DNA from 2 places in the Paenibacillus terrisolis genome. Region 1 is predicted to be linked to the other one. Evidence: riboswitches for the same ligand, from Rfam matches in the RefSeq annotation. Region 1 holds a riboswitch; the other holds the start of a gene.

Evidence for each region. A riboswitch is a leader RNA that binds a small molecule or an ion and turns the genes downstream of it on or off. The one in region 1 is predicted to bind S-adenosylmethionine.
Region 2: linked by a shared signal. The riboswitch ahead of ACI48K_RS11810 (methionine ABC transporter ATP-binding protein) and the one ahead of metA (homoserine O-acetyltransferase MetA) in region 1 are both predicted to bind S-adenosylmethionine.

Annotation. Positions count from the first base shown of each region.
Region 1 covers NZ_JBKFGG010000047.1:14,960-25,091, forward strand. The annotation lists gene modB (molybdate ABC transporter permease subunit) at 1-357, shown strand, start outside; gene ACI48K_RS24020 (DUF3055 domain-containing protein) at 385-693, opposite strand; gene ACI48K_RS24025 (HRDC domain-containing protein) at 972-1,976, shown strand; gene corA (magnesium/cobalt transporter CorA) at 2,648-3,583, opposite strand; SAM riboswitch class I at 4,043-4,171, shown strand; gene metA (homoserine O-acetyltransferase MetA) at 4,291-5,226, shown strand; gene ACI48K_RS24040 (aminotransferase class I/II-fold pyridoxal phosphate-dependent enzyme) at 5,262-6,449, shown strand; gene ACI48K_RS24045 (trans-sulfuration enzyme family protein) at 6,442-7,635, shown strand; gene ACI48K_RS24050 (VOC family protein) at 7,958-8,368, opposite strand; gene mqnC (cyclic dehypoxanthinyl futalosine synthase) at 8,887-10,023, shown strand.
Region 2 covers NZ_JBKFGG010000010.1:28,531-38,662, reverse strand. The annotation lists gene ACI48K_RS11840 (DUF2515 family protein) at 1-776, opposite strand, end outside; gene ACI48K_RS11835 (thioredoxin family protein) at 1,109-1,462, shown strand; gene ACI48K_RS11830 (COX15/CtaA family protein) at 1,645-2,589, shown strand; gene ACI48K_RS11825 (UbiD family decarboxylase) at 2,715-4,481, shown strand; gene ACI48K_RS11820 (Cthe_2314 family HEPN domain-containing protein) at 4,497-5,219, shown strand; gene ACI48K_RS11815 (hypothetical protein) at 5,374-5,796, shown strand; SAM riboswitch class I at 5,806-5,963, shown strand; gene ACI48K_RS11810 (methionine ABC transporter ATP-binding protein) at 6,073-7,089, shown strand; gene ACI48K_RS11805 (methionine ABC transporter permease) at 7,089-7,748, shown strand; gene ACI48K_RS11800 (MetQ/NlpA family ABC transporter substrate-binding protein) at 7,908-8,777, shown strand; gene ACI48K_RS11795 (SDR family oxidoreductase) at 8,980-9,753, shown strand; gene ACI48K_RS11790 (NifU family protein) at 9,867-10,112, opposite strand.

The DNA.
Region 1 (10,132 bases):
GCTTTCCCGCTCGCCTATCAATCGGCAAAAACCGGCTTTGCTTCGATCGACCGGGATTTGCAAGCCGCCGGGCGGTCGCTGGGGGCTTCCGAATGGCAGCTCCTGATCTGGGTAACCGTTCCGCTGGCCAAACGCTCGCTTTTTACCGCTTTAGTGCTTGGGTTCACAAGGGCCCTGGGCGAATTCGGCGCAACGCTGATGCTGGCAGGCAATATCCCGGGCAAAACCCAAACCCTTCCCACTGCCATTTATATGGCGGTAGAATCCGGCGAGGTGAGAATTGCCTGGATTTGGGCGGGGCTGATGGTGCTGATCTCCTTTGGTTTGCTCGCTTTTTTCGGGCCTAAGACGGAATAATGGCGGCCCCCGGAAAAATTGAAACTATTAATCGGTAAAGTAAGCTTCTCCGACGACCTGAACCAAAAAAACGCGCATTTCCGCCGCCTCATCCTCACTGAGGCTGTAGATATGCTCGAGGTAACCCTCTTCCTCCAAATCATCCGTTCCAAGGATGGCGGTTTTGCCGCTTTGCAAATCGGTAACGAGCTTTTTACCGTAAAATCGGTTTGTCGTGGTCACGGCCAAATCAAACCGTTTCAGCGAGCCGCCGATGAAGGTCACAAAACGGGTAGAGGTGCTTTCCGTGCTGTCGGATAAGAAGTCCAGCTCAACATGGGAATGCAGATCATTCATGAATAAGTCCCCCTTAAAATTTGAATCTCTTAATGCCATTATAACCGGAAAACGGGGGGGAACGGGAAAATGATCGATCGAACGCCCTCGTCATGCAGCGGCATACCGCAATTATGCTTACTCTTATTGACAGATTCGGTAAATATGGTATGATAAGGAGTAACAGTATACGTCTGGAGGAAGCACCTCTCTTGCTATTAGGCAGGAGAGGTGTTTTTTTGCGTCTTGCGGCGTTGATCTTTCACTCGTAACTGAAGCAAAGAGGAGGCGAATAGGGCATGAGAGTAGTATTTTTGAACAGTTTGGAGAAAAAGGACGACGATGCGATGATGAAAGACGCTCAAGTCTGGATCGGAGAAGAAGAAGGTGTCTGGCGTATGGGCTGGAATGAATCAACCGGAGAAGGGGAGGAAGAGCATGTCTGGTATGAGGGCGCTTCCTGGTCGGAGATGCTCCACATATATCGTCACCGCCTTGCCGTGAAGCTGGGGGAAGGCTTTCGGCCGGTCATCGAAGGGATCTGGGACGAGAAGGAGGCTCTTCGCGGCAGAGGGATGACCGCTCAGAGGCTCATTTGCTACAGCGAGCTTCATGAGAACGAGCCGGTATATACGGAGCTGAGCGCTTGGCGCAGGAAAAAGGCATCGGCTGAACGAAAAGCCCCTTATCTCATCGGCACCAATCGCTTATTGCGTCTGATCAGTGTTTTTCTGCCCCAGACGGTGGAGGAACTGCTTGAGCTTCCGGGGGTGGGAGAGAACAAAGCGAAGGAATACGGAGCCGAACTGCTTGAAATCACGAAAGCGGCCGAAAGAACCGGCAGCTTCCCGCTGGATTGGGTGGAGCGCGAAATTGACGAGGAAACGTTCCGCTCCTGGCTGTACAAGCAGAAGGAAGTCAAATACCGCAACGAAATGGAGCGATACAGCGCCCGCCGGGCTGTGCTTGAATCGCTTGCGGAGGGCTTGAAGGTGGCTGACATTTGCACCAAAGCCGGTATTGAACGCCGCGAAGCGGTGGAACTGCTCGAGCAGTTGGAGAAAGAAGGCTACAATGTTGACGGACTGCTTGATTCCGAGCTCGAAGAAATGCCGGAAGGCGAGCAATCCGCGGTTTGGGAGGCATACGAAGAGTTAGGCGATACTTTGCTTAAGCCCGTGCTTCAGCGGGTCTACGGTGACGAAGCCGAGAGCGGCGGCACTCTCGACCTGCTGTATGAACGGCTTCGCCTCATTCGCATTCGTTATCGCCGGCACCGTGAAAGCGTGCAGCAAGCGGGGTAACCCCAAAAAGGCGGGCCAGAGGATAATCTTCTGGCCCGCCTTTTCAGATGATAAGGGTCGGGTGCCATGAAGCAATTGCCCGCAAAGTTATGTTCTTCCCCGCTGCGTGTTGGGATGGGGGGAGCGGCGGTATCCTTTTCTGCACCGCACGCAGTGTTTCGTTGCAGGACAGCCAATCGGTCGACCACATGCGGCGTCAGTCCGGCTGCTCTCCAGCGATGTCGAATCATCACCTTAAATGTTAAATAACTGCAAAAGTGCATGTTTTCCATGGAACTTAACGCTGCTTGAATGAATAACTGCAAAAATGCAGTTATTTCAAAGGGATTCACTCCAAATGGCTCTATATCGGTCCCAAAAACTGTACCATTGCAGGTTTTGCTGCTCATGAGTCTTCGGGAGCCAAAAAAACTGCAATTATGCAGTTTTCGCTCATAATCAAAAAGCCGACGCGGAATTTCAATCCGCGTCGGTGTTTACTTACCTTCCCAAAAAGTACGGAGAAGCAGGCAATGGAGAGAAAATTTGAAGCCGCAGAAGCGATAGCGTTCGCCTTTGCCATCCAATTGTAACCCCTCTTGGTGTTAATAAATCATACAATTGGATGGCAACAGCGATCGAAGGCTCAAGTATTTCTCGGAATTGCCAAACGCTTCAACGCACTTTTTCCTTCATATCCAATCCCGCTTGCGGAACAGATAAAACATGCCGGCGCCCAGCGCGATCATAATGCCCAAAACAACGAAATAACCATATTTCGTATGAAGCTCCGGCATATTGTCGAAATTCATGCCATACAGTCCGGTAATCAACGTAAGCGGAATAAATATCGTTGTGATAGCGGTAAACACGCGCATGATTTCGTTGGCCCGGTTGGCGATTGCCGACTGATAAGCTTCTCGTAAGTTGCCGACGAGTTCGCGGAACGTGTCAAAGTTTTCGGAAATCTTAACGGCGTTTTCGTAAATATCGCTAAAGTATTTTTGCAGTTGATCGTCGATCAAACGCAAATCCTTTTTGTTTAAAATGTTGATGACTTCTTTTTGCGGGCCGAGCACCTTTTTCAGCCACAGAATTTCGCTTCGGAGGCCAATGATTTCGCCCAGATGCGAACGTTTGGTATGAATGAGGATATCCTCCTCAAGCTTCTCGATTTTCGCTTCGATCCGGTCGCCGACGCTGAAGTAGTTGTCGACCACAAGGTCGATCAGCAGGTACAAAAACCGGTCGGGTTCGCTGACTTCCTGTTCCCACAGAATGGGCTTTACGGCGCGCAACTCGTTAATTTTTTGCTTCGTAACGGTGATGATATAATGCCGGCCGAGAAAAATATTCAGCGACCGGAGGAAAATTTCTTCGTCGTCATAGCGAATGCTGTTAACTACAATGAAATAGTGGTTGTCATACGTTTCGATTTTCGGACGCTGTTCCTCTTCGGTCAGGCAGTCCTCCACAGCCAGATCATGCAGCTGGAAGATCGGCTGCAGCAGGGCCAAATCGTCCACGTCCGCGTCGATCCAATAGAAGCCCTCCTCCGGGGCAACCGTCGTCAGCTCCAGATCCTCAACCGGTGTGAATACGCCTTCTTGCACGTGACGAATTTTCATAAGCCTTCCCTCCCTTTCCCCGGACCTTAGGATAAGCCGGGTATGCTCTTTGGTTGGAGCACAGGAAAGAGATCAGCTGTTTTTCGGTGACGCCAAAATAAGGCGTTTATTTAAAACACCGGGAAACGAAAGTGCCCGTGACTTGCCGCGAGCTCCCTGCTGATCGTTTTCCTATGCGATTGTCTTGCCAGGGTCAAGCACTGCGGACTCGGGTCGCCTTCCATTCTCGGTTTCACCTCTTTTGGGATGGGTCTTTAAAACACTTGTCTAGTATAACGCTGCAAGCTGAAATGTTTCAACCCAAAAGTATCATATGTAAAGACGAACTTTCATGGTGCAAAAGAAAATGTGATTTTTATCCTAAGTTCTTGACGGAAATGGGTATCATCCATTAAAGTGATTTTAAGAGCCGCGAGGCATTTCGGCTTACTGATTTAAAAAACAACCGAATAAAGCGAAATCTTATCAAGAGCAGGTGGAGGGACTAGCCCGATGAAACCCGGCAACCGGCGATTTTTAATCGCAGCGGTGCTAATTCTTGCAGAAACGTAAAGCCTAAGCGGCTTCATGCTTTCTGACAGATGAGAGAGGCGCATACAGGAAATTTATGATGACCTTTCTCCATACCGAGAAAGGTCTTTCTTGATTTTCAGGGCTTCTTTTCAAGCGATAGGATTGCTTATTACCGTCAAAGGAGTGAAGAATTTATGCCGATTAAAGTTCCGGATCATTTGCCGGCCAAAGAAATCCTGACGAATGAGAATATTTTCGTAATGGATGAGAGTAGAGCCTATCACCAGGATATCCGTCCTTTGCGGATCGCTATTCTTAATCTGATGCCTACCAAGGAGACGACGGAAACGCAAATTTTGCGGCTGCTCGGAAATACGGCGCTGCAGCTCGAAATTGTCCTGCTTCATCCCATTTCCCACACCTCCAAAAATACATCAGCCGAGCACCTGGAGATGTTTTATAAAACCTTCGATGAAATCAGGGATCTCCGCTTTGACGGCATGATTGTCACGGGGGCTCCCGTGGAACAATTGGATTTTGAAGACGTGAATTACTGGGAAGAGCTTAAGGATATCTTCAAATGGAGCAAAACGCATGTGACATCGACGATGCATATTTGTTGGGCTTCCCAAGCAGGTTTGTATTATCACTATGGCGTCCGCAAGATCCCGCTGGCTCAAAAATGCTTCGGCGTATTTTCTCATACCGTGAACAATCCGCATGTAAAACTGGTTCGCGGCTTCGACGAAGTGTTTCAAGTCCCGCATTCCCGCCATACCGACATCGTTCGCGAGGACATTGAAAAGGTGCCGGAGCTGCAAATCCTGGCGGAGTCCGAGCAAGCCGGCGTTTACCTCGTAGCGACGAATGACGGCAAACAGATATTCGTCACCGGCCATTCCGAATATGATCCGTTTTCTTTGAAATGGGAATACGACCGCGACGTGTCAAAAGGACTGGACATCGATCTGCCGGTCAACTACTTCCCGAACGACGACCCGTCCCGGAAGCCATTGTCGACCTGGCGCGGGCACGCAAACTTATTATTTTCCAATTGGCTCAATTACTATGTGTATCAAGAAACGCCGTATGACATCGATCAACTGGCAGAGTTTGTATACGAAATCTAATCATCAATTGAAGATATCCATTGGAGGGATATAAGGTGGCGGAGAAAAAATGGCACATTGAAAGTATTTTGGCGCAAATCGGATCCGTGGAAGAACCGGTGACCGGAGCGGTTAACTACCCGATTTATCAGGCTACCGCTTTTCGGCATCCACAGCTTGGCAAAAGTACCGGTTTCGACTACGCCCGGACGAAAAGCCCGACCCGGAAAGTGCTGGAAGATGCGGCCGCGGCTTTGGAATCGGGGGATGCAGGGTTTGCCTGTAGCTCCGGGATGGCTGCCTTGCAGACGGTATTCACCCTGTTTTCGCAGGGCGACCATCTCATCGTTTCTTTGGATTTATACGGCGGAACTTACCGTTTGATCGAACGGATTTTGTCCAAATACGGCGTTACGGCTTCGTATGTGGATACGAACGATCTCGACGCTTTGGAAAACGTGCGTAAACCAAATACCAAAGCGGTCATTATAGAAACGCCAACCAACCCTTTGATGATGATCACGGATATTGAGGCGGTATCCAGGTGGGCCCGTAAGCACGGACTCCTCACGATTGTGGACAACACGCTGCTAACCCCGTATTTTCAGCGGCCCCTTGAGCTTGGAGCGGACATCGTCGTACATAGCGCGACCAAGTATCTGGGCGGACATAACGACGTGCTGGCCGGCCTGATCGTAACCAAAGGCTCGGAGCTTTCCGCCGAAGTCGGCATTTTGCATAATTCGATCGGAGCGGTGCTGGGGCCAACGGACAGCTACCAGCTTATGCGCGGAATGAAAACGCTGGCCCTGCGCATGGAGCGCCATCAGAGCAATGCGCTGAAGATCGCGGAATATCTGAGGGAGCATCCGCAGGTGGCCGAGGTCTTTTATCCTGCGCTGTCGGAACATCCGGGTTATGAGATTCAAAATAAACAATCGAGCGGAAACACGGGGATTTTCTCGTTCAAAGTGACCGACGCGCGGTATGTAGAGCCGATTCTCCGTCATTTGAAGCTGATCGCTTTTGCGGAAAGCTTAGGCGGGGTGGAGTCGCTGATGACCTATCCGGCGGTGCAGACTCACGCTGACATACCAGCGGAGATCCGCGAGGCGGTTGGAGTCGATGATCGCCTGCTGCGATTCTCGGTAGGGATCGAGCACCATGATGATCTGATTGCGGATTTGGCTCAGGCATTGGAAGCGGCGAAAGCGGAAGTGGAAGGGGGACAAGGTCATGAGTGAGGCTACAAATCAAAGCCGGCATGAGGCTGATTCAAGTCGCAACGAGAAGAAATTCGAGACCAAATTGATTCATTTTGGGAATGAGGTGGACAGCGCGACGGGGGCGTCCAGCGTTCCGCTGTACCAGGCATCTACGTTCCACCATCACGATATTTTCAATCCGCCGCAATACGATTACAGCCGTTCCGGCAACCCGACGCGCCAGGCGCTGGAGGATTATATCGCGCTGCTTGAAGGAGGCGTGCGAGGATTTGCGTTTCCGAGCGGAATGGCGGCGATTTCCACAACGTTTATGCTGCTTTCGGCAGGGGATCACGTTATCGTGACCGAGGATGTTTACGGGGGCACGTACCGGCTGCTGACGAATATTTTAAGCCGGATGAGAATTGAAACGACCTTTGTGGACATGACGAACATCGAAGAAGTAAAGGCCGCAGTTAAGTCCAATACCAAAGCGGTATTTATGGAAACGCCGTCGAACCCGACGCTGAAAATTACCGATATCTCGGAGATTGCGGCTTGGGCACGGGAAAACGATCTGCTCAGCATTGTGGACAATACGTTTATGACTCCGTATTATCAGCGGCCGATTGAGCTTGGCGTCGACATCGTCGTTCACAGTGCAACCAAATTTCTCGGCGGGCACAGCGATGTGATTGCTGGCCTGACCGTTGCCCGAACCGAATCACTCGGACGGCAGCTGAAATTTTTGCAAAACGGCCTCGGCAGCGTCCTTGGCGTGCAAGATTCCTGGCTCTTGATGCGAGGCATGAAAACGCTCGGCGCGCGGATGGCCCACAGCGAGATCAGCGCGCGGAAATTGGCGGACTGGCTGAGCGGGCGAAGCGATATTGCCGCGGTCTATTATCCGGGCCTGCCGGATCATCCCGGACGAGAGATTCAAGAGAAGCAATCGACCGGATACGGAGCGGTCGTCTCGTTCGACGCCGGTTCCGGCGAGCGGGCAAAGCGTCTGCTTAGCGCGGTAAAGCTGCCGCTCGTCGCCGTCAGCCTCGGCGCGGTCGAGAGCATCCTTTCCTATCCGGCGATGATGTCCCATGCCTCCATGCCTGCCGAAGTCCGGCAAGAACGAGGCATTACGGACGGGTTACTACGCTTCTCTGTCGGCCTTGAGGACATCGGGGATCTGATCGCCGATCTGGATCAAGCTCTCAAGCACAGCTGACCTGCCCCATGCTCATCGCATCCCCCCTTCGTGAAGGATGGGAGGAGGTTTACAGCTTAGTTGGGCATCGAGAAGGAAAAAGGTATCTTCTGTAAGAGTTCACGTACTCATTTGGGAGCTTTTGCTCCATATTCGCCTTATTAAGCAAGCACGCGATCATAAGCGGCGGTGAGATAAAAAACATAAAACGGTGAGGGTTTTAATCTCACCGTTTTATGTTTAATTAACAGTAATGCTTGAAAAGCTGACCACGCCGAATACTCGCATTATTTAGAATAGAATGCGTAAACATGGAGCCTTTGTGATGGCTCGAACTTCCAAGCTATACTTCGCTCATGCTGCCGATTTCAAGCAGGTTACCCTCCGGGTCGGCGACATAAAAGTTGCGGATGCCGAAGGGATAGGTTATGGGTTCTCCAGTCGGAAATCGCACGCCCAACTTCGATAGTTGCTCATATTCCGCATCTACATCGGCAAAGCAGGGTAACCAGAGGGCAATTTCAAACGTTTGATTGATTCCCTTTGGAGGGACGTAGCTCTCCCCAATTGCCTGCGCGAAGGCTTTCCTGCTGTACATGAACAAGGATAGCGCGCCGCTTGCCGTCTCAAACTCCGCAAAATCCCCGCCATTCCATTGAGTATGAAAGCCCAATGTATCTCTGTAGAATCGAACCATACTGTCCATGTCGTCGGCGTATAGGCACGCGCCCACCCTTACATCTCGTCCGATCAATGTCATCCATCTCCTCTATGTCGCAATGTTTATTGGTGCGTTCTTATCCATAGAGCGATGTCCTCTATAACCTCTTCGGGCGTCGGGGTTTCCTGCGCGTACTGCGTAAGCCTGCCCTCGCCTAGCCTGCACGGCCTTTGTGGCTCCATGATTGCGCATACTGCTCTAACTGTCTCCCGTGTCGAGTAGACGCTTAGGATAATTCATTTCACCTTTTAGTCCTTTTGCTTACCGATAATTTGTGGCCACAACATTGAAATAAGAATAAGGGCTTGGGAAGTTTCCAAAAGGTATTATTCGGATGTGTAGCCACACTTCCTATGCTTGCTATTCTATTTTTTATGCTAACAAACATGGATAAAGTTTACAATAACTGTATCCGTGTTTGTATTCTTATATCACCGCGCCTTAAGACCGGGTGCTGTTTTTCTCCCTATGATTGTGTTACGATTGGTCTATCATCTTAAATTTTCAGTAATTATGGATTTCATCATTTATAGGTTTAAGGAGGCAGAGGAATGTCTGCGATCGATCATATATTAGACAAGGCGCTCCAGGGCGGGCGCCTGAATGTTGAAGAAACCGTTACGCTGTTTGAGTCGGATGAAGTGGAGAAAATGGGCCATGCCGCCAACATTCTGATGGAGCGGAAGCACCCGGAGCCGATTACGACTTTTGTCATCGGCCGCAACATTAATTACACCAATGTCTGCGACGTGTATTGCCGGTTTTGCGCCTTTTATCGTCGTCCCGGCTCGGAGGAAGGATATGTCCTGCCGGACGAAGCGATTTTTCAGAAAATTCAGGAAACGATAGATGTTGACGGGACGGAAATTTTGATGCAGGGCGGGACGAATCCGAATTTGCCGTTCAGCTATTATATTGATCTGCTCAAAGGCATTAAAGAACGTTTCCCGGACATTACGATGCACTCGTTCTCTCCTGCGGAAATCATGAAAATGAAAGAAGTTTCGGATGGCCTTTCACTGGAGGAAGTGGTTCGCCAAATTCACGCGGCGGGTCTTGATTCGCTACCGGGCGGCGGCGCGGAAATTTTGGATGACCGGACGCGCAGTAAAATCAGCCGTCTTAAAGGCTCCTGGCGCGACTGGATGGACGTCATGCAAACGGCGCATAAAATCGGCATGAACACGACGGCCACCATGGTTATCGGCTTCGGCGAATCGATGGAGGAACGTGCCCTCCATTTGATGCGGGTGCGTGACGCGCAGGACGAATGTCTGGAAAACGGCTATCCGTCCGAGGGCTTCCTGGCCTTTATCCCATGGACGTTCCAGCCGGATAATACGAATCTGAAGCAGGAAAGACAAACGCCTGAATCCTATTTGAAAACCGTAGCGATCAGCCGGATCGTTTTGGATAATATCAAAAACCTGCAGTCTTCGTGGGTTACGATGGGACCGGAGGTCGGCAGATTATCCCTGCAATATGGCTGCAACGACTTCGGCAGCACGATGATCGAGGAGAACGTAGTGTCATCGGCCGGCGCCACGCATAAAGTCAATATCGAGTCGATTCTTTCCATTATTCGTTCCGCCGGAAAAATCCCGGCCCAGCGCAATACGAAATATGATATTTTGCGCGTATTTGACGAGAAGAGCACTATCGAACGCGATTTCATCATGCAGAATTAAGCAGTGCAATTTAAACATAACTAATGTGAATGTAGACTTACTCAACTGACTTATACCGTAGAGATTGTTGCATATTGTGCAAAATTATAACCATGTGGCTGGCTTGCCG
Region 2 (10,132 bases), on a different contig from region 1:
GCCATCGTAAAAAGCTGGCTGCTTAACTTGCCGGTAACCTGCTTTTGAAAAAAGGGATGCTTGACCACACGTTTCTCGATGTAATTTTGCTCGTTGACGATGAGTCCAACCGTTAGCAGGGCGCTGCCCCGGTCGATCCAGAAACGCTCCCAAAATGGACGCATGAAGGCGGACACATGGAAAAAGGGCAGCAAATAAAAGAGGCTCTTGCCTAGCTCTCTGCTTTTCATATACAGCAGCAGCTGCGGATAGGCATCTAGAAAAATCAGGGCGTTGTTTCGCTCCCAAAAACGGTAGGCCGTTCGTTTGTCCTCCGCATTCATGACATCGCTCATCCGGCTGCCGTGCAAATCGGTCATGCTCCAGCCCGCATTGCGCGACACCATGTGGGCGAGGAACGCCCAATGCAATTCGGGATAGGCCTGATAACATTTCAAATAAGCTTCGGTCCGGGTTAGGTTGCTGATACCGGCTTTACTCGCGGCCGCCGCGATCTCTTCGGCCAATGCAAGATCGCCTGCTCTCAAGGTCTCTCTCTCCATCGGTCTGGACGGGGCTCCGCGGCGCAGCAAATCCTCGATTTCGGAAGCGACCGTCTGGGCGGCCGACTCGTTCCACGCCAAAGAAAGCCGCTCTTCGCGCAGACGGCTGGATTCGGCAAGCCCCTCCGCTTTCCCCTTTAAAGTCTCGCCGATGGCGGCGGGCAGACGGGAGATCAGCTCCAGAAAGCCGGCAACGGACAGGGTGCCGGAGGAATCGCGGGAACGCTGCTTCATAATGGGGTTCACCTGCTCCTTCACGAAAGAGTGGATTTCTGAATTGTTTATTACCAAGTATACCCAGAAAATTTGACTTCCACTCCCGGTTTTGATTGACTATATATGTTGAACCAATGAAAAAGTAACTTGGCAAAAGGGTGAAATGTTCTGGCAGAAGCGAAGCGTTTGCCTTTGTGACCGGATTTCTACACCATTTGAATTTAATCAATCAAAGAAATCCGGGAACAACAGCGATCGAAAGAATATTTCACACGGCTGCCGTTATACGTATTCAATCCTTGGTTCAATTTATATAGTAAGTAGAACAATAGAGAAAGGATGGGATACTCATGAAGCAAATCGCAAACCCTGAAGAGTTTTATGCCAGCATTCAGTCCGGCGGCCTGGTGGTCGCGGTATTCAAAGCGGATTGGTGCGGAGATTGCAAATTTATCGATCCGTTTATGCCGGAGGTCGAAGCGAATTACGCCGACCGGCTGACGTTAATCCAGGTCGATGTGGATAAAGTGGGAGATGTCAGCCAGGAGCAAAATATCATGGGGATTCCGAGCTTTGTCGCCTATGCCGATGGGCGGGAGCTTGTGCGGTTCGTGAACAAGCTGCGCAAATCGCGTCAGGAAATCGAGGATTTTCTGGATAAGGCGGTGGCGGTTCACGGTACGCTCCACAATCCTGCCGAATAACAAACATAAACGTAAATTTTATAGATCAACGTCAAAAATCACACCAATCCTTTTGTTCTAAAGGGAAAGGTGTGATTTTTTTGAACTTTTCCTGTGTCGTGCCTATGAAATTGCTTCCCCTATCGGTTATAATTAAATCAATTTGTAGGGATTTATAGAGGCGTAAAGAAGGTGTCCATCCTTTGAATACCAAGCAATTGAAATGGTTGAGTTATATTTCCTGCTTTGTGATGTTTCTTGCGATCCTAGGCGGAAGCGTGGTCACCAAAACGGAATCGGGTCTTGGCTGCGGCAATGATTGGCCGCTATGCCACGGAAAATTCGTTCCGGCCCACACGGTTGCTTCGATGATCGAATTTTCGCATCGGGCGGTGAGCGGAGGGGCCGGCTTGCTCTCATTAGGCTCGTTCGTGGCTTTCCTGCGATACCGGAAAAACCGTAAGGATTTGCAGCTGTTTGCCCTGCTTGCCCTTATTTTCGTGATGGTTCAGGCTTTCATGGGGGCGATGGCCGTCGTTCATCCGACTTCTTCCTGGGTTATGGCGCTCCACTTTGGATTCTCGCTGATTGCATTCGCCAGCTCGGTTATGCTGGTGCTGGGAATTCGGCAAGAGGAAACCGGTCGGAAACAGCCCTCTACCCCGCCCCGGGCCCGGGTTTCTAAGGCATTCCGGAACTTGACGTGGTTTGCTGCGGTTTATACATATCTCGTCGTTTACATTGGCGCATACGTCAGCCATACGAATTCCGCCGGCGGCTGCAGCGGATGGCCGCTGTGCAACGGCCGGCTGATCCCGGGCGATCTTTCCGGCAGCGTAGGGATCGCTTTCGTTCACCGGATTGCCGCGGCGCTGCTTCTGGTTGTGATTGCCGTTTTGGGGCATGTCGCCTTCCGCAAGCACCCGGATCATCCGGAGATCCGCAAGCTGGGTCTTGCCGCCACACTGCTCGCGATTTTGCAGGTTTTTACCGGCGCCGGAGTTGTGTTTACCTTAACCAATTATCATGTGTATCTGTTTGCGTCGCTCGCTCATATTGTTGTTTTGGCGGGACTTTTTGGGGTACTCTGTTATTTGAGCGTACGCACGTGGCAACTCAGCAAGGATTGTCATGAATCTGTAGATTGATGCCAGGCCGGAACGCTTCCTGAAACGTTATACTTTTGAGGTGAAGCCCTAATTGTTGGCGTGAGCCGGGTTGAGCTTGGTACGTGTACGGCTTAAAGGTCCCGGTTTTTAGGAGGAATATAAAAATGAGTTATAAAAATTTGCGGCAGTGGATCGATGCCCTGAAAAAAGAAAAGCAGCTCGCCATCATCGAAGCGCCCGTCGACCCTTATTTGGAGCTCGCCGAGATTCACCGGAGAGTTATTGAAGAAGGCGGCCCGGCGCTGTTATTCACCAATGTGAAAGGTACGCCTTTTCCGGTCGCTACGAATTTGTTCGGCACGATCCGCCGCGTGGAAATGGCGTTCGGGACGCGGCCCGAGCAGCTCGCGAACGGACTGGTGGAGGCGATGCACAAGCTGCTCCCTCCTACGCCGAAGGCGGTATGGAACGAACGCGGCTTGATTTGGGACGTGCTCAAGGTCGGGATGAAAACCGTCTCGAAAAGCGACGCCCCGATTTTGCAAGTCTGCAAGACCGATGCGCCTTTGCGGGATTTGCCGAAGGTGACAAGTTGGCAGGAGGATGGCGGCCCCTTTATCACGCTTCCGCTGGTGTATACGGAAAATCCGCTGCAGCCGAAGGAAAATAATCTGGGGATGTACCGGATCCAGCTGTATGACGATCAGACGACCGGCGTGCATTGGCAGATTCAAAAGGGCGGCGGCTTTCATTATCACGAAGCGGAAAAACGCGGCGAACCGCTGCCGGTATCGGTATTTCTCGGCGGCCCTCCCGCAATGATCGCCTCCGCGATTTCACCGGTGCCCGAGCATTTGTCGGAGCTGCTGGTCGCTTCTTTTATTCTTGGTGAAAAGCTCCCGATGGCGGAGAATCCGCTTGGCGGACACCGGATTCCGGCAGAATCGGAATTTGCCATCACCGGGCTGGTTCCGCCGCATGAACGCCGTTTGGAAGGCCCGTTCGGCGACCATTTCGGCTATTATTCCCTGCAGCATGATTTTCCGGTGCTGCACGTTAATCATATGTGGCATCGGAAGGATGCGATTTACCCGGCGACGATCGTTGGGAAACCGCGTCAAGAGGACTATTATCTCGGGGATTTTCTGCAAAAGCTGCTGTCCCCCGCTTTTCCGATCGTCATGCCTAACGTGAAATCGTTATGGACCTACGCGGAAAGCGGCTTCCATGCGCTTAGTTCCGCAGTAGTCCGTGAGAGCTATTCCCGCGAAGCGCTGGTTTCCGCTTTCCGGATTTTGGGCGAAGGCCAGCTGTCGCTGACCAAATTCCTGATGCTGACGGACAAGCCCCTCGATCTGGCGGACTTCCGGCTCCTGCTCAAAACGGTGCTGGAGCGTTTTAATCCGCAAACCGACCTGTTCATTCTGAACAATACTTCGCATGATACGCTGGATTATACAGGGCATAAGCTCAATCATGGCAGCAAGGCGATTCTGATCGGCGTTGGGGATCCGGTTCGCGAGTTGCCGAAGGCTTATGAAGAAGGCGATCTGGCCGAAATCGACCGTATTCGGGCGTTCCATGACGGTTGCCTGGTCGTTTCGGGCGCTTCCTATAAGGACGAGCCTGAATTGCCGCAGCGATTATTGGGAAGACTGCGGGAACGCGGAACATCTTGGCCGCTGGTCATTTTGGCTGACGATGCCGATGCGGCCACGAAGGATCAGACCGCTTTTTTGTGGACGGTGTTTACCCGCTTTAATCCGGCCGACGATATTTACGCCGCTGCGGATGTGTGTCAGCATCACCTGGCATACGGTCTGCCGATTGTCATCGACGCCCGGATGAAGCCGGGGTATCCGGATGAATTGTTCCCGCGGGAAGATATTGCGTCGCTGGTTGATCAGCGCTGGAAATCTTACTTTGGATAAAGCGAGGAAGATGATATGCTGCGAAGCTTACTAGGCGAACCGCCGAGACAAAATGATGGCCGTCTGGCCGATACGATGGAAGCGATGGCAACAACCGCCAAGCTGTTGCAGAAGGAAATGGAGCTGCATCAGGATCCCTCGCATGATTTTCGCAAATTGGAGATATGGACCCACGGTCTGATTTCGTCTTTGGACGAACTGGAGCAGTGTCTGTTTGCGGCGGCGTTTTTCCGGAAAAAGGTGCATACCGATTCCGTCGATAAGATGGATCCGGCTGAACGGGAGAACTATGCAAGATATGTCTTTTTCTACAAGGACGGATTCATTCGGGTGTTCTCTGCGCTTGATAAACTCGGGACGGTGCTGAATGAGCTGTACGATCTGAAAACCTCCAAGGTGAAGGCTCGTTTCTCCTATTTCACCGTACTTCGCCAGTTTTCTTATTGGAAGGTGCACCCGGATCTGGGTTCGAAGCTGGTGTCCATCAAGGAGAAATACCGGGAGGCGCTTGGCGTTCTGCGCAGCCGCCGGAATACGGAAATCCACTACATGAATTCGGAAATGAAGGATGACTTGTGGCAGCGGCACCAAGCGCTGTTCGGGACGATCGAACTGGAGGATTTGGATCGGCATATCCGCGATTTGCAGCATGGGTATGATATGGTTTGCGAGACCTTTTTGACGGTGTTCCAGTACACCAATCAGCGTTGGAAGAAGCTGGTTAAGTCAAACTCGTAGATCGACCGGGAAATAACGCGGTTCGCCTTCCGACGGTACCTGTATGGTTAGGGGCCCGTTGCTTAATGGCAAGGGGGAGTTCATCGCCAACAGTAACTCATCGCTAACTGTGCCCCATGGCTAATTTACTGCCCCATGGCTAATTTACTGCCCCATGGCTAATGCTGCCCCAAAAAATAGCGACCATTTAGGGCCTTATTTTCCGGATTCCGGCGTGTTACTCCGCAATAAGGGAATTAATGGGTCTTATTTTCCAGAAAACGTTGCAAAAAGCGGCGATTTCCCGGCGATTCGAGAAAATAGCGCCCTTTCTGTCCTCTATTTTATGCCAAACGAGGGGGATCGCCCCAATAACGCCCTTTTATTCCCTTATATAAACTTCCGGGTCTTGAGCAACAGCGATCGAAGGAACGTTTCACTCCGCTGCTTTATTTGCTCAGTCATTTTACAAATTAAATTATCGTCAAAGCTGCCAAAGCCTGAAATGTTGATGACAATTTTTTTCTTTGACAAAACCCATGAAAGCTTCTATACTCTAAAACATATCAAAAACATCATGAAATTGAAATTCATATAACTGCATATTTTCTTATCGAGAGAGGCGGAGGGAAAGGCCCGATGAAGCCCAGCAACCGATTTGATCATGACGTTGGTTTTGATAACCTGCGGGACATGACAAATGACATGGTGCTAATTCCTTCAAAACCGAGTGCGCGTGAAGCGGCCGGTTTTGGCAGATGAGAAGGTTTTGTCTTTACAAAAAGAGAGCCCTTTGAATCTGTGAAGGGGCTCTTTATTTTTTTGGAAAAATGCAGAAAATTCGGCTCTTACGAGTCATGGGAGGCTAGTCGGATTGATTGAACTCAAACAGCTCACCAAGACATACGGCGGCAAAAAGACGTCAACGACCGCATTGTCCGGGCTGAATCTGACGGTGGAAAAAGGGGAAATCTTCGGGGTGATCGGTCACTCCGGGGCCGGAAAAAGCACGCTTATCCGCTGCATCAACTTGCTTGAACGTCCCACTGAGGGCGAAGTTTGGGTAGGCGGCGTCGAGCTGACGAAGCTTGGCAAAAGAGAGCTGCAGCAGCGGCGGCGCAAGATCGGGATGATTTTCCAGCACTTTAATCTGCTGTCGTCGGCCAATGTGTACGACAATATCGCTTTTCCGCTTACGCTGATCGGAACACCGAAGGCGGCTATCGCCGAAAAAGTAAACAGCTTGCTTGCTTTGGTCGGTCTGGAGGAACACCGCCATAAGTTTCCCGCCCAGTTGTCGGGAGGACAAAAACAGCGGGTCGGCATCGCCCGGGCGCTGGCCAGCGATCCGGATGTTCTGCTCTGCGACGAGGCAACCTCGGCACTGGATCCGCAGACGACCGATTCCATCCTGAAACTGCTGCTCGATATCAATCGCAAGTTTCAATTGACGATTTTGCTCATCACGCACGAAATGCACGTGATCCAAAGCATCTGCGACCGCGTCGCCGTGATTCATCAAGGCGGTATTGTGGAGCAAGGGCCGGTCACGGAGGTGTTCCTCAAGCCGAAACATGAGGTCACTAGGGAATTCATAAACCGGGATCCATCCGGGGAAGAAGGATTTTCACAGGCATTGTCGGTATCGCGTCCGGAATGGAAGCACCTTGTGCGAATTACGTTTCTTGGTGTCAAGACGTATGAATCGGTATTATCCCAAGTCGTACGGGAAACCGGAGTCAACTTCGCTATTCTTCAGGGGACGATTTCTACGATCAAGGATGTTCCTTACGGCCAGTTGACCGTTTCCTTCGAAGGCGCCGACGCGGACGTCGATAACACGCTGGCATTGCTCAAAGCGCGGGATCTTGATGTGGAGGTGATCAGGTAATGGATTTTTCCGGAATCGATTGGGCTGAGATGGGCCAGGCCACGTTGGATACGCTGCGGATGATTGGATTTGCCGCGTTGTTCACTTTTGTGATCGGACTTCCGCTTGGCGTCTTGCTTTACACATTCTCGCGTTCTAATACCTGGGTATTGGGATGGGTTTACAGGTTATTATCTCTAATAGTGAATATTCTCAGATCCGTGCCGTTCATCATCCTGATCGTTGCGCTGATCCCGGTGACCCGGGCAATTATGGGAGTCTCCACCGGAGTGGAAGGCACGATCCCGCCGCTCGTCATTGGCGCCGCGCCTTTCTTCGCCCGGCTCGTGGAAACGGCGCTTCGCGAGGTTGATCGCGGCGTAATTGAAGCATCCCAAGCGATGGGCGCTTCTTCCTTGCAGGTCATCCGCAAGGTGCTGCTGCCCGAATCCATGCCCGGCTTAATCGCGGGTATGACGATTACCGTAGTTACACTGGTATCCTATACGGCGATGTCGGGGATGGTCGGCGGCGGCGGACTCGGCGATTTGGCCATCCGCTACGGCTACTACCGCTACGAGACGGAAATCATGATTATCTCGGTCATTTTTATGGTTGTGCTCGTGCAGCTGCTGCAAATGCTGGGTGACCGGCTGGTTATCCGCTTTACCCGGAAATAAGGGGGCTTCGAATACGAAATGACCTTCGATCGCTGTTGCCCCCAAATTCCTTGAATAAATTTAGTTGTGGAAATTTCGGGGACAAAGGCGAACGCTTCGCTTCTTCAGGAACATTTCGTTTTCTCCACTATAAAAAAACTTTTAGGAGGTCATGCTGTTATGAAAAAATGGACATTATCTTTGTTAACTCTCGTACTTATTTTGGTGCTTGCCGCTTGCGGAAACAATAACGCCAAAAACAATGCTTCGGAGGGCAACTCAACGGCTGCTGCCGGCAACGACAATCAGGCAACGACGGAAAATACCGCCAAGCCGGTTAAATTGGTTGTTGGCGCGACTGTGCCGCATGCGGACATTTTGCGGTTCATTGCACCTAAGCTCAAAGAGGAAGGCATCGACCTTGAAGTCAAGGAATTTACGGATTATGTACAGCCGAACGTTCAACTGTATGAAAAAGAGCTGGACGCGAACTACTTCCAACATCAGCCTTATCTCGACGATCAAAATAAAAAGAACAATTTCGACCTTGTTTCGGTCGTAGGCGTTCATGTTGAACCGTTTGGCGCTTATTCCAAGAAATACAAATCCGCGGACGAAATTCCGGACGGTGCAAAAGTTGCGATTCCGAACGACGCGACCAACGGCGGACGGGCTCTGCTGCTGCTTCAAAAGCAAGGCCTGCTTACGCTGAACCCGGATGCCGGTATCGAAGCTACGAAAGCCGACATTACGGAAAATCCGAAAAACCTGAAGATCATCGAAGTTGACGCAGCCATGCTGCCACGCCAATTGGACGAAGTCGATCTGGCGCTGATCAACACGAACTATGCGCTGGAAGCCAATCTGAATCCGACCAAAGACGCTCTGTTCATCGAAGATAAAGATTCGCCTTACACCAACATCCTGGTTGCCCGTCCCGACAACAAAGATTCCGACGCCATCCAAAAGCTGGCCAAAGCGCTGACTTCGGACGATGTCAGAACTTTCATCAATGACACGTACAAAGGCGCATTGGTTCCGGTATTCTAAACCGGCTGGACGTATCGTACAGCAATCCCGCTCCTTGCATGGGGCGGGATTTTTCTATGTAAACGGTACATTCGCCTTAATACAAGAAATTACTCAATGCTTTTGCTTGAGTAGTTTTTTTATGGAGTGGACTTCCCGTTTGTGACAATCGTCCAAATCTTTTATACTGGAAACTAAGCTATATTGGAGGAGGAGAAGGACATTGTTGGGAAAAGTCGCCCTAATTACGGGGAGCGCAACCGGCTTGGGCAAAAAAACGGCGTTGACGCTGGCCGAGCAAGGCTATGATATTGCGCTGAATTACGTACATAGCGAATCCGAAGCATTCTCCCTTCGCTCCGCCATTGAGCGGATGGGTGTGCGCTGCATTGCGGTGCAGGCCGATGTTTCCCGGCGGGAGCAGATCGAGACGCTGGCCTCGCAGGTTGCCGATAACCTGGGCACGATCGACATTCTCGTGAACAACGCAGGACCGTTTATCCGGGAGCGCCGGCTGTTTGCCGACTACAGCCAGAACGAAATTTTGGGGATGATCGAGGGGAACTTGGTCGGAACCATTTTGCTGGATCATCTCGTGCTTCACGGCATGCGGGAGAAGGGCTGGGGGCGTATCATCCACTTTGGTTTCGGCCACGCTTCCGAGTCCCGTTCATGGCCTCACCGCGCGGTATACGCGGCTGCCAAGACAGGGCTTGTCTCGTTTACGAAAACGCTGGCCGTGGAGGAAGCTTCTTACGGCATTACTGTCAATATGGTATGTCCCGGAGATATCCGGGGCGGCAATAAGGAAAAGTCGATTCGGGAGGCCCGGGAAATCCGGGATGGGCAGACCCCTTTGGGACGTCCCGGCAGCGGCGAGGATATCGCCCGGGTTATCGCGTTTCTATGCCATCCGGATTCCGACTTCATTACGGGCAATATTATGGACATCTCCGGCGGACTGGATCCGATTCGTCCGTGGATTAAACCAATTTAATCCCCTTGGAAAACAAAAACTCGGCCCTTGCCGGCAACGCCGGAGGACCGAGCTTTTTAATTGCGGAGCTTCTTCGGGAAATGAGAAAAAGTCCGTTAAAGGCCGGGAAAACCTTAGAATACTTGGATAACCTCTTCCACGCCTTCCACTTCTTCGAACAATGCGCGTTCGATCCCCGCTTTGAGGGTAATTGTGGAGCTTGGGCAGCTTCCGCAAGCACCCATCAATTTCAGCTTAACGATGCCGTCCTCAACGTCTACCAATTCAACGTCGCCGCCGTCGCGTTGCAGGAAAGGGCGCAATTTATCGAGTACTTCCAAAACTTCGTCATACAATTTATCTTGTACATGTTCACTCATTGTATTCAACTCCTTTCTTG